2 regions of the Bacillus sp. 01N45 genome follow, and region 1 is predicted to be linked to the other one. Evidence: riboswitches for the same ligand, from Rfam matches in the RefSeq annotation. Region 1 holds a riboswitch; the other holds the start of a gene.
What was found. Region 1 has a riboswitch for FMN ahead of AC1DMU_RS08615 (ECF transporter S component). Riboswitches for the same ligand answer to the same signal wherever they lie in the genome.
Positions count from the first base shown of each region.

Region 2: it holds a riboswitch for FMN, as region 1 does, so the genes downstream of both, ribD (bifunctional diaminohydroxyphosphoribosylaminopyrimidine deaminase/5-amino-6-(5-phosphoribosylamino)uracil reductase RibD) here and AC1DMU_RS08615 (ECF transporter S component) in region 1, are expected to answer to the same signal.

Region 1 covers NZ_JBFTQW010000003.1:166,891-172,065, reverse strand. Annotated here, with positions in the region: gene resE (sensor histidine kinase ResE) at 1-369, shown strand, start outside; gene AC1DMU_RS08630 (cob(I)yrinic acid a,c-diamide adenosyltransferase) at 507-1,088, shown strand; gene AC1DMU_RS08625 (peptidoglycan DD-metalloendopeptidase family protein) at 1,174-1,788, shown strand; gene AC1DMU_RS08620 (hypothetical protein) at 1,818-2,504, opposite strand; FMN riboswitch at 2,750-2,889, shown strand; gene AC1DMU_RS08615 (ECF transporter S component) at 3,052-3,630, shown strand; gene AC1DMU_RS08610 (ferredoxin) at 3,754-4,002, opposite strand; gene AC1DMU_RS08605 (YpbB family protein) at 4,292-5,175, shown strand, end outside.
Region 2 covers NZ_JBFTQW010000001.1:400,123-405,297, reverse strand. Annotated here, with positions in the region: gene ribE (riboflavin synthase subunit alpha) at 1-220, opposite strand, end outside; gene ribD (bifunctional diaminohydroxyphosphoribosylaminopyrimidine deaminase/5-amino-6-(5-phosphoribosylamino)uracil reductase RibD) at 202-1,314, opposite strand; FMN riboswitch at 1,625-1,768, opposite strand; gene AC1DMU_RS02055 (CDGSH iron-sulfur domain-containing protein) at 1,957-2,163, opposite strand; gene AC1DMU_RS02050 (DUF2552 family protein) at 2,303-2,548, shown strand; gene AC1DMU_RS02045 (alpha/beta hydrolase) at 2,559-3,482, opposite strand; gene AC1DMU_RS02040 (GNAT family N-acetyltransferase) at 3,564-4,046, shown strand; gene AC1DMU_RS02035 (LacI family DNA-binding transcriptional regulator) at 4,146-5,009, shown strand; gene AC1DMU_RS02030 (Na+/H+ antiporter family protein) at 5,033-5,175, opposite strand, start outside.

The DNA.
Region 1 (5,175 bases):
AATCCAATTGAACAATACCCGTTTGATGCAGATCGTATGGAACAAGTATTGACGAATTTAATTGATAACGCAATTCGTCATACGAATGCAGGCGGACATGTAACGCTTGTAATTAATACGAAAAATAATGGTCTTACTTTTGAAGTACAAGATTCGGGCGCTGGTATTCCAGAAGAAGATATTCCATTTTTATTTGATCGTTTCTACAAAGCTGATAAAGCAAGAACACGTGGGAAAAAAGGTGGAACGGGGCTCGGGCTTGCGATTGCAAAAAATATTGTGCAAGGCCATGATGGTAAAATTGCTGTTTCAAGTGTTGTTGGAGAGGGAACTACATTCTCTGTATATTTACCGAATCGTATAATTTAGATATACGTTTTTAAAGTTGATAATGAATAAAGTTCTACTGTTTTTTATTTTTTTGTAAAATCAATTAAATAAATAATAGTAGAACTTTTTTTCTGTCTTAGTCGAATGAAGAATAGCAAGAGGGGTGTCGTGAAGCGATGAAATTATATACGAAAACAGGAGATAAAGGGACAACAAGTGTAATAGGCGGCAGAGTGGATAAAGATAATATCCGAGTTGAAGCATATGGCACGATAGATGAGGCGAATTCTCATATTGGATATGCAATGACTAAGCTACAAGGCGGATCTTTTGGAGATATTTACAATGAACTTGAAAATATTCAACATGAACTATTTGATTGCGGGGGAGACTTGGCGATAGTAGAGGGGAAAATTCCTTATAAAGTAACGGTTGAAATGGTTGAAAGCTTAGAAAGAAGGATTGATTCGTATATAGAAGAAGCACCGCCGTTAGAGCGTTTTATTTTACCAGGTGGAAGCGAAGCGGCAGCTGCTATTCATATTGCACGTACAGTTGTAAGGCGAGCAGAACGATGTGTAGTGTCCTTGCAAAAAGAAGGGAAAATAAATGAAGTTGTTCTAAAGTATGTAAATAGATTATCTGATTATTTGTTTGCGGTAGCTAGAGTAATAAACGCTCGATTACAAGTAAAAGATGTGGAGTATAATCGCAGTGCAATCGTTTTTCGTGATAAAAACGAGAAGGAAGTGGAGTGATTCACTTTCTTTTTTTGTATACTTTTTTCTGTAATATACCAAAATAAGAGAAGGTATGGTGTTAATTAGAAAACGGAGGATGTATATGAAAGTGTTAAAATGTGGCGTCATGTTATTGACGGTATTGTTTTTTTCTCAATTACATGTGTACGCAGAGGGAAATCAATGGACATGGCCTGTTGAAGGGCAGATAAGTGATTATTTTGGGACAAGGCATGGAAAACACTACGGTATAGATATAGCGGCACCGATTGGCACGCCTGTGGCAGCTATTCAAGAAGGTAAGGTAACAAAGTCTTACTATTCAAGTAGTTATGGAAACGTTGTATTTATTAAACATGGAGAATATGAGGCCGTGTATGCGCATTTAAATAAGAGATATGTAGTTCAAGGGGATTATATTTCAAAAGGAGAAATAATTGGAGAAGTAGGAAATACAGGAGAATCGAGAGGTGCACACTTACATTTAGAAGTTCATCAAGGAAGATGGACGATGGCGAAAAAGAATGCGATGAATCCATTGCTTGTTCTAAATGAACAGAGAAATGAAGTTGTTTCCTCATCCTTATATGTCGTCCAAAAAGGGGACACTTTAGTTAGTATTGCACGGAAATTTAGTATGTCAGTTAAGGAAGTTAAAGATAAAAATGGACTGCAGCAAGATAGGATTTATCCAAATCAACAATTATACGTAAAGTAAAAAAAGAGCTAGTTAAACTAGCTCTTTTTTTACCAAAAAATAAAGACACATATAAATCCAGAAATAGCTAAGTAGCTATATAAGTAAAATACTTTCGTTCTTGTTTTTTCGTTCGTTCGAAATAGTACAATAGTCGGTTCAATTAAACCGATTGTCAAACAAAGTAAACCAAGAAGCATACAACCGATTGAAATGGAGTACAGGGCGATTTGTGGTGCTTGAAATGGAATCATCCATTTTAATAAAAATGCAATAAGTGCAGTGTAGCAAATGCTGCCGATGTATTTATTCAACGGTGCATTAGAACGGAACCCTGGAAGTTTTTTCAAGAAGGAGCGGGAAACAACTTCAGTTTGTAAAGATGTGTGCTCTTCAATTATTTTTTGAGCTTCTTTTCCTTTTTGGAAAAGGGATAATATCCAGTTTCGCTCACCTTGAAAAATAAATTGAGAAGTTGTCAAATAATGATCCACCTTCACTTTATTCCAACTTTTCCATGGGTGACGCTCACACAGTTTTAATTTACTCTCTGTTTTTTTATCATACTGATAAATACTGATGCCATCTTCATCGAAAGCAGCATAGTATGTCTCGCTTGAGAATGTGCCTAAATCAATTGGACAGTAGAAAAGTAATTCTTTTTTTAAGTAAAAGTATTCTTTTCTTAAGTTTTTTTTCATTGCTTCTCGAATAGAGTGTCTCTTTTCTTTTTTCATGACATTTCCTCCATAATCCAGAAAATGTTCTTATCTTAACAATTCAACATCTTATCACTTTTCATTATATATGACTAGGGGATTCATAGGGGAAATGCCGAATACTAAAAAATCTGGGGTGTATTGTAAAATATAGTGATTGGTTTTAATTATATAAAATTAATAACTTATTTTTAATAAGTTACACTTTTTTTGTTCACAATACGATTATGTTGTTGTATAATAAAGTGGAAAATAGAATATCGGTCTATCTTCGGGGCAGGGTGAAAATCCCGACCGGCGGTGATGAACTATATGTGATTTTGTTCTAAGCCCGCGAGCCGTTAAGGCAGGATTTGGTGTGATTCCAAAGCCGACAGTATAGTCTGGATGGGAGAAGATGGAGGTTCAAGCGTTCAAAAAAGATATGGATTTGAACGTCTGTTTGATGTGCCTTAAATTCTCCCTTTGTGTAAAACACAAAGGGTTTTTTCGTTCTATGAAAAAGTAGGCATAGCAGAACCTTTCCACTTTCCATGAGAAGATCGATGGAAAAGGAGAGAGAAAGATGAAACAAAAAAACAGTGTAGTGCAGATGGTGAGTGTAGCGATGCTAAGTAGTATTGCATATTTACTGATGATGTTGGATTTCCCGTTTCCAGGGCTTCCGCCATTTTTAAAAATTGATTTTAGTGATGTACCAGCTCTAATTGCAGCAATTATTTTCGGGCCAGTTGCAGGGATAATTGTAGAGGCGATAAAGAATATTTTACATTACGGAATTCAAGGGAGTTTAACGGGAGTGCCAGTTGGAGAAATTGCTAACTTTATTGCAGGATGTTTATTTATTGGACCGGCAGCTTTCTTATTTAGAAAGTATCGTACTGTTAAGAGTTTAACGACAGGATTAATGCTAGGGACAATTACAATGGCGCTCATTATGAGTGTATTAAATTACATCATTATATTCCCAGCTTACACTTGGTTTTTAAATTCACCAGCTATGTCTAGCGAGGCTATAAGAACAACGGTTGTAACGGCAATCTTACCATTTAATTTGATTAAAGGAATTGTTGTGACAATTGTATTTGTAGCGTTATTCTCACGCCTGAAAGTATGGGTGTTTGCAAAAATGAAAAATGCATAAAATATAAAATAAAACCATTAGTAGTATGGAACTATTAGTGGTTTTTTATTAAGTAGAATGAAAATAGAAAACAAAAAATATCCCTCATATGAATGAGGGATATTTTTTGAAGTTAATAAAAGACTATTCGAATTTTAAAGAGTCGCCATCAAATGATTCATCAGCAACTTTAATTGAGTCAGTTGGACAACCTTCGAATGCATCCATCATATCTTCAATTAATACATCTGGAATTTCAACGATACCTTGGTTATCGTCTAACGTTACAAATGCAATACCTTCATCATCATAATCATAAATGTCTGGTGCAGCAGCGCCGCAAGCACCACATGCGATACAAGTATCTTTATCAACGATTGTATATTTTGCCATCTTTTTTCCCTCCTGATAATATGTATGTGAAAAGCTCGCCATAAAAATTATAACCTTATTGTAAAACGGTTTTTAAAACTTTTCAACATAAAATTATAATGATAATCCTTATCAATTAGAGTGTCAACTAATTTTTGCATTATGTCATAAGATTTTCAAAATACGTAAATGTTATTTCGTTTGGTACAATATACTATATACAAGTACATAGTGCCGATATGATAAGTTTAATGAGTAAGTGCAATCATACTAAAAAGTAATTAAGCTAGATTGAAAGGTGGAAGCGGTAATGCAACTACAATATACTTTATTGTATTGTTTAAAACAATTGAATGGTGAAAGGACCGTTTCTTCTATTTATTATTTATTAAAAGGAAAACGATCTTCGCAAACGTTACAAGATGGAAACATGTTCCGAATTTCATTTTTGTTTGGAATATATAAATCGTTAAATAGAACAGACTATGATCGTGAAGTTGCAAAGTTGTTGCAAGCAGATTTGATTCGAGAAATACATGAAAATACATATTTGTTAACATCTAAAGGTAAAATGCAGTTACATACATGGGAGGAAGTGTATGCTTTTCCCGCGCATTTACATAGTTTACACTATGGTGAATTAGGTGAAACATTTTGGAAACGTTTATCATTAATTATTCAAACTATATCTAATTTACAACAGAATAATACGAAATTTATTCCCATTCAACAAGATACAGAAATAATGATGTGGGTAAAACGCTTTTTAACAGGTATACCATATAGGCGAAGTGAATTGGCTAAAAGATTATGGAAAGAAATACATAATCTTTTAGGAAAAGGTGATGTAGTAGAAGCGACGATTGTAACATATAGATTAACAGGATATGAACGTATCGGTTGTACATTGCAGCAATTAGCGGAAATTACGAAACAAGATATATTCCGGGTGTATTTTTTATTTTGGGGTACGATTCACTTCTTTATACAAGAAGTTCACGATAAAGAAAATGAATTTCCGCTATTGGCTGAGATTATCTCTTATCCAAATGAGAGAGCTGAATTATTTAGTTTATCAACGAAAAAAACATATAATTTTTGGAGACAAGGACGCTCTTTAGATGAAATAGCGACAATTAGAAATTTAAAGGTTGCAACGATAGAAGATCATTTTGTTGAAATTGCTTTGCGGGA
Region 2 (5,175 bases), on a different contig from region 1:
TGCGAAGTGATGTTGATTGCATCGTTTCAGGCATTGCATCCACTGTGAATGAAGCTGTTGTGAAACTCGTTACAGTTAAGCAAATACCGTTAACCGCGATACTATCACCTAAGTGAACATCTGATAAAATATTATTTGCATGGATCGTTAACTTCATCGCTTCTCCGCTTTGTTGCATGTTTGCAATCGTTCCTAATTCTTCTACAATTCCTGTAAACATTCCGTCACCTCACTTCGGGCATTCGCAACGATTTTTATATCATCACCAATTTGTTTCATCTCTTGAATTTCCAAGGAAAGTGCATCTTGTAATGCTTTGAAACCATCTCCGCCAAATAAAGTAGGGGCATCATTCCCACCAATTAATATCGGGCTTATATAAGTTATAATTTCATTGAAATGCTTTGTTTGTAAGAAGCTTGCGTGAACTGTTTGACCACCTTCAACGAATAGAGAAAGAATTTGCTTCTCTCCAAGAAAGAAAAGGAGGTCCTTGATTTCTATATGTTTTGTTTTCATTTGGAATATAGCTATATTTTCAGATTCATAAGAAGCTATTTTCTCTTTATTTACATCCTTACCGACAATAATCCATGTCGGTGCTAAACCATCTGTTATGACATGAGAAGATGGTGGCGTTCGTAAATGGGTATCTAAAATAACACGAATAGGATTTTTACCTCCGTTAGGAATTCTTGTCGTTAAATGCGGATTATCAGCTATAACTGTATTCACTCCAACGAGAATCGCATCATGTGTATGACGATATTGGTGAACATCAGCTCGTGCTTCTTCACCTGTAATCCACTTACTTTCACCCGTGACAGTTGCTGTTTTTCCATCTAAGCTCATCGCTGTTTTTATTGTTACAAATGGACGCTTCGTTTTCATGTAGTGAAAAAAGTAGCGATTTAGTAAAACTGCTTCCGCTTCAAGAACACCAGTCGTTACTTCGATTCCAGCTTCTTCTAATCTCCTTTTTCCATTACCAGAAACGAGCGGATTACAATCAAGAGTAGCGATTACAACGCGCTTAACTTCTTTTTTGATGAGCAATTCACAGCAAGGTGGTGTTTTTCCAAAATGGCTACACGGTTCAAGTGTTACATAAACGGTAGCTCCTTTTGCTTTTTCACCAGCCATATGAAGCGCGTGAACTTCTGCGTGTTCTTCACCAGCACGTAAATGAGCGCCAATACCGACGATGTTTCCTTCTTTTACAACAACAGCACCAACCATAGGGTTTGGACTTGTTTGTCCAGATGTCCCTTCTGCTAACTGTAGGGCAATCTTCATATATTCTTGATCTGTCATTCTCTTCACCTCTCCTGAAAAAATCAAAAAACCCCAAGGATTTTATATCCTTGGGGTTTGGGAGACGTGATTTCTAGAAATATAGTTCGAATACGAAAGTACAGGAAAGAAACCTAACGTTGATTGGTATTTTTGCATAAGGAAAAAACCTAGCAAAAATATCGAATTTTTCAAACGCTAGTCGTATCTTTTTATTTCAGTATAGAAACATAAGTATACAAAATAAAACATATATAAAGATTCAAAACGAAACTTTAAAAATATGCATACTGAAATAAAAGTGTATTCGCTATATAAAATTACTAGAAAACATATCCTTCTCCCATCCAGACTATACTGTCGGCCCTAGAGTTTCACTAGATCCACCGTTTTCGAGTTGAAAACGGGTCACGGACTTAGAAGTTTGCACTTCATCACCGCCGGTTGGGAATTTCACCCGACCCCGAAGGATGTTGTTTGCTCAAATTATAGCACAAAAAAAATAAAAGGCTAGAAAAAAATATTCGAATGTGAAGAATTGTGTGAAAATATATGTAAGTTGGAATGAGGACAAAAGTACGAGGAATGTTGTAAGGAAAAGGGGGACGAGAGTTAATGAAAAGAAAAAACATGCACAAAAAAATGTGCATGTCACATGTGAAATTATTCTGCCTCTGGTGCTCTAACGACAGACTCGAATTTCCCTTTATGCGAAGCATCGCAATAAGGCATATTTTTTGATAAACCACAACGGCATAAAGAAAATGCCGGTTTTGCTGGGAATACATTCCCTTGTGAATCGACTAATTCCACGTCCCCTGTAACGCGAAAAGAGCCATTATCATTTACTTTAATTTGTACTTTCGCCAACGCTATCCCTCCTTCCCAAACGCTTAATTTCATCATATAATTAAGAGAAGTACTTGACAATATAAAATGAGCACTTTCTTTGGGAGAGAAGAGAGTGTTATAATGTTTTTTATAACTGACTAGAGTAAGGTGACGAGAGATGGATAAACAATTACATACATTACGAAACATTGCAAATGAGCGCACGTGGGCATCATTTTTGAATGATAATCATCCATATAGTTTGTTACATTGGTCCATTGCAGGTGTAGGGCAAGAGGCAAAGGATGTTTGGTTACTTCAAGATGAAGTAACATTTCAAACGACAGAATTTCCAACGTTAGATGATGCAATGCAATGGATTTCTGTAAATATGGAACAAGTTACAGACGTTTTAGCGCAATAAAAAAACAGGCTTATGCAAGCCTGTTTTTTGTTTCTTTTACATATGAGTTTAAAAATTGATCAACGGCTGCTTCATACTCTTCTTTATTTTCGTTATAAGAGCAAGCGTGTGCACCGCGTTCTGCAATATAAAGTTGTTTATTGTTTTCTTTTGCTTTATATAGTGATTTCGTCATATCAGCTAAAATATAATCATCATCTTTACTATGAATAAAGAGGACGGGATTATTAATATTTTTTATACAATCGATTGGTGAAACTTCGCGAATCGTATAACCGTCACGTACTTTTAAAAAAGCATTTGCTAAAGGTAATAAAGGCCATTTAGGTAAATGGAATTCAACCTTTAAACGGTGTTGTAATTGCCCGTAGAAATCAGAAAAAGGACAATCTGCAATATAGAAATCAGCACCATCTTCTACAAGTCCTGCGTATTGAAGAAGTGTTGCAGCTCCCATAGATTCACCATGAATACCGAGTGTTATATTTGTTCCAAAGCGACTTTTTAGCCAGTCAACTACAGATTTTAAATCATGTTTTTCATAGTATCCATAGCTTGTTGTTTTTCCGCCAGTTTTACCATGACGACGATGATCATAAATAACGACATTATACCCTCTGTTTAAAAATAACCTTGCATATTTTACAGAGTTCATTTTATTTACAGTTACGCCGTGACAAAAAATCATAAACTTATTGGAATGACCAGCAGGAATGTAATATCCGTGAAGATCATATCCGAATTGCGAATGAATATGAATTTCTTCTTTATGAAGAGCATCAAAATCCTCTAAACGAAAATGTTTTTTCGTTTCTCTTTCGAGTACTTCTTCCTCTGTTTTTTTCTTTAAGTACATCACTTTATTTGTAAAGAAAATCCCAAGGGCAGTTATCGCACCTAGTATAGTAAACAATGCTGCAAAAAAACGTTTCATACTTTACCTCATCCTCCAAATACCGTTACATGTGATACACTTACATTGTATCACAATGATAGAAAAGGGGAGAAATAGGAAATGGTGTATATACAAAAAATTACGCCAGCGATGAAAGAAACAATCCGAATGTTCATGTGTGAGAACTGGGGGAGTTCATTGATGGTTTCACGTGGTAAGGGGCATCAGTTAGAAGAGTTGCCAGGATTTGTTGCGCTCTTGGATGACAGAATAATCGGAATTATAACGTATGAAGTGACCGGAAATATGTGTGAAATTGTATCGTTAGATAGCTTTGAAGAAAGAAAAGGAATAGGGACGAAACTTGTAGATTGTGTATTACAATTTGCAGAAGAAGAACGGTGCGGGCGGGTTTGGCTCATAACAACAAATGATAATATGAATGCGTTACGTTTTTACCAAAAACGTAATTTTGTGATGACTAATTTATATGTGAATGCAGTGGAAGAGGCACGAAAAATAAAGAAAGAAATTCCGCGTATCGGATATGATAACATCCCAATTTTACATGAAATACAGTTGGAGTATCGTTTAATAAAATGATGTAACAATTTTCAGAAATATAAGTTATTAACCTTGACGAATATTGTAATTTAGGTTACCGTAAAATTGTAATCTATTACCATATTAAGGGGTGACGATGTGGCAACTATACGTGATGTTGCAAAATTGGCAGGTGTTTCAGTCGCAACCGTTTCACGAGTTATTAATGAAAAAGGATACGTTCATGAGGACACAGTAAAACAAGTAAAGGAAGCAATTGGGGAATTACGTTATAGGCCAAATAATGCAGCAAAGCCATTATTTAAAGAGAATTCAACGATAATTGCATTACTTGTAGATAATCTATATGACCTATCAAACATCCCTTTGCTACATTGTATTGAGGAAATAGCATATAAAGAAGGATATCAAATCATTGTTTGTAATATAGAGAATAAAGATAGATACATATATATGTTGAAGGAAAATAACGTTGCAGGTGTTATTTTAACAAGATCCGTTTTTAAAAGTATAGGAGAAATTCCACTTCCGTTTGTTGTGATTGATGAACAAAAATCCCATGCAAATTATTATGAAAGTGGACAAAGAACGGTTTCTTTATTAAAAGAAAAAGGCTGTCAATTTCTTGCTTATTTCGATGAGGGAGAAGATAGTGAAGAAATGGAAGAGCGCATATCAGGATTTTTAGACGCTGTTTGGGAGGAAGGGATCTCTTATCGAGAAGTATGTGTACAAGGGTATACGAATAAACAGTTTATTACATTCTTACAAACTTACCCGTATATAGATGGAATTGTAACTTCAAGTGAAAAGGTTACTTTTGAGTTAATTCAAGCAGCGAAAAATTTCAATATCCGTATACCGGATAAGTTGAAAATTATTGGACCGAACGGGAGCATAGACAGTGAATGGATAGGCTCGTCACTCATGAAAATTGAAAGTTGCGCCGAAGAAAATGGGAAAATAGCTTTACAACAATTAAAAGAAAAAATAAAAAAGTAAAAGGTGCGTATAAAACGCACCTTTTATAATGTAATTGCGGCAATAAAGCCGAATATAAGTAACGGTATATTATAATGCAGAAAAGTTGGTACACATGTATCCCATATATGATGGTGTTGACCATCAGCATTTAAACCGGATGTTGGCCCAAGTGTACTATCTGATG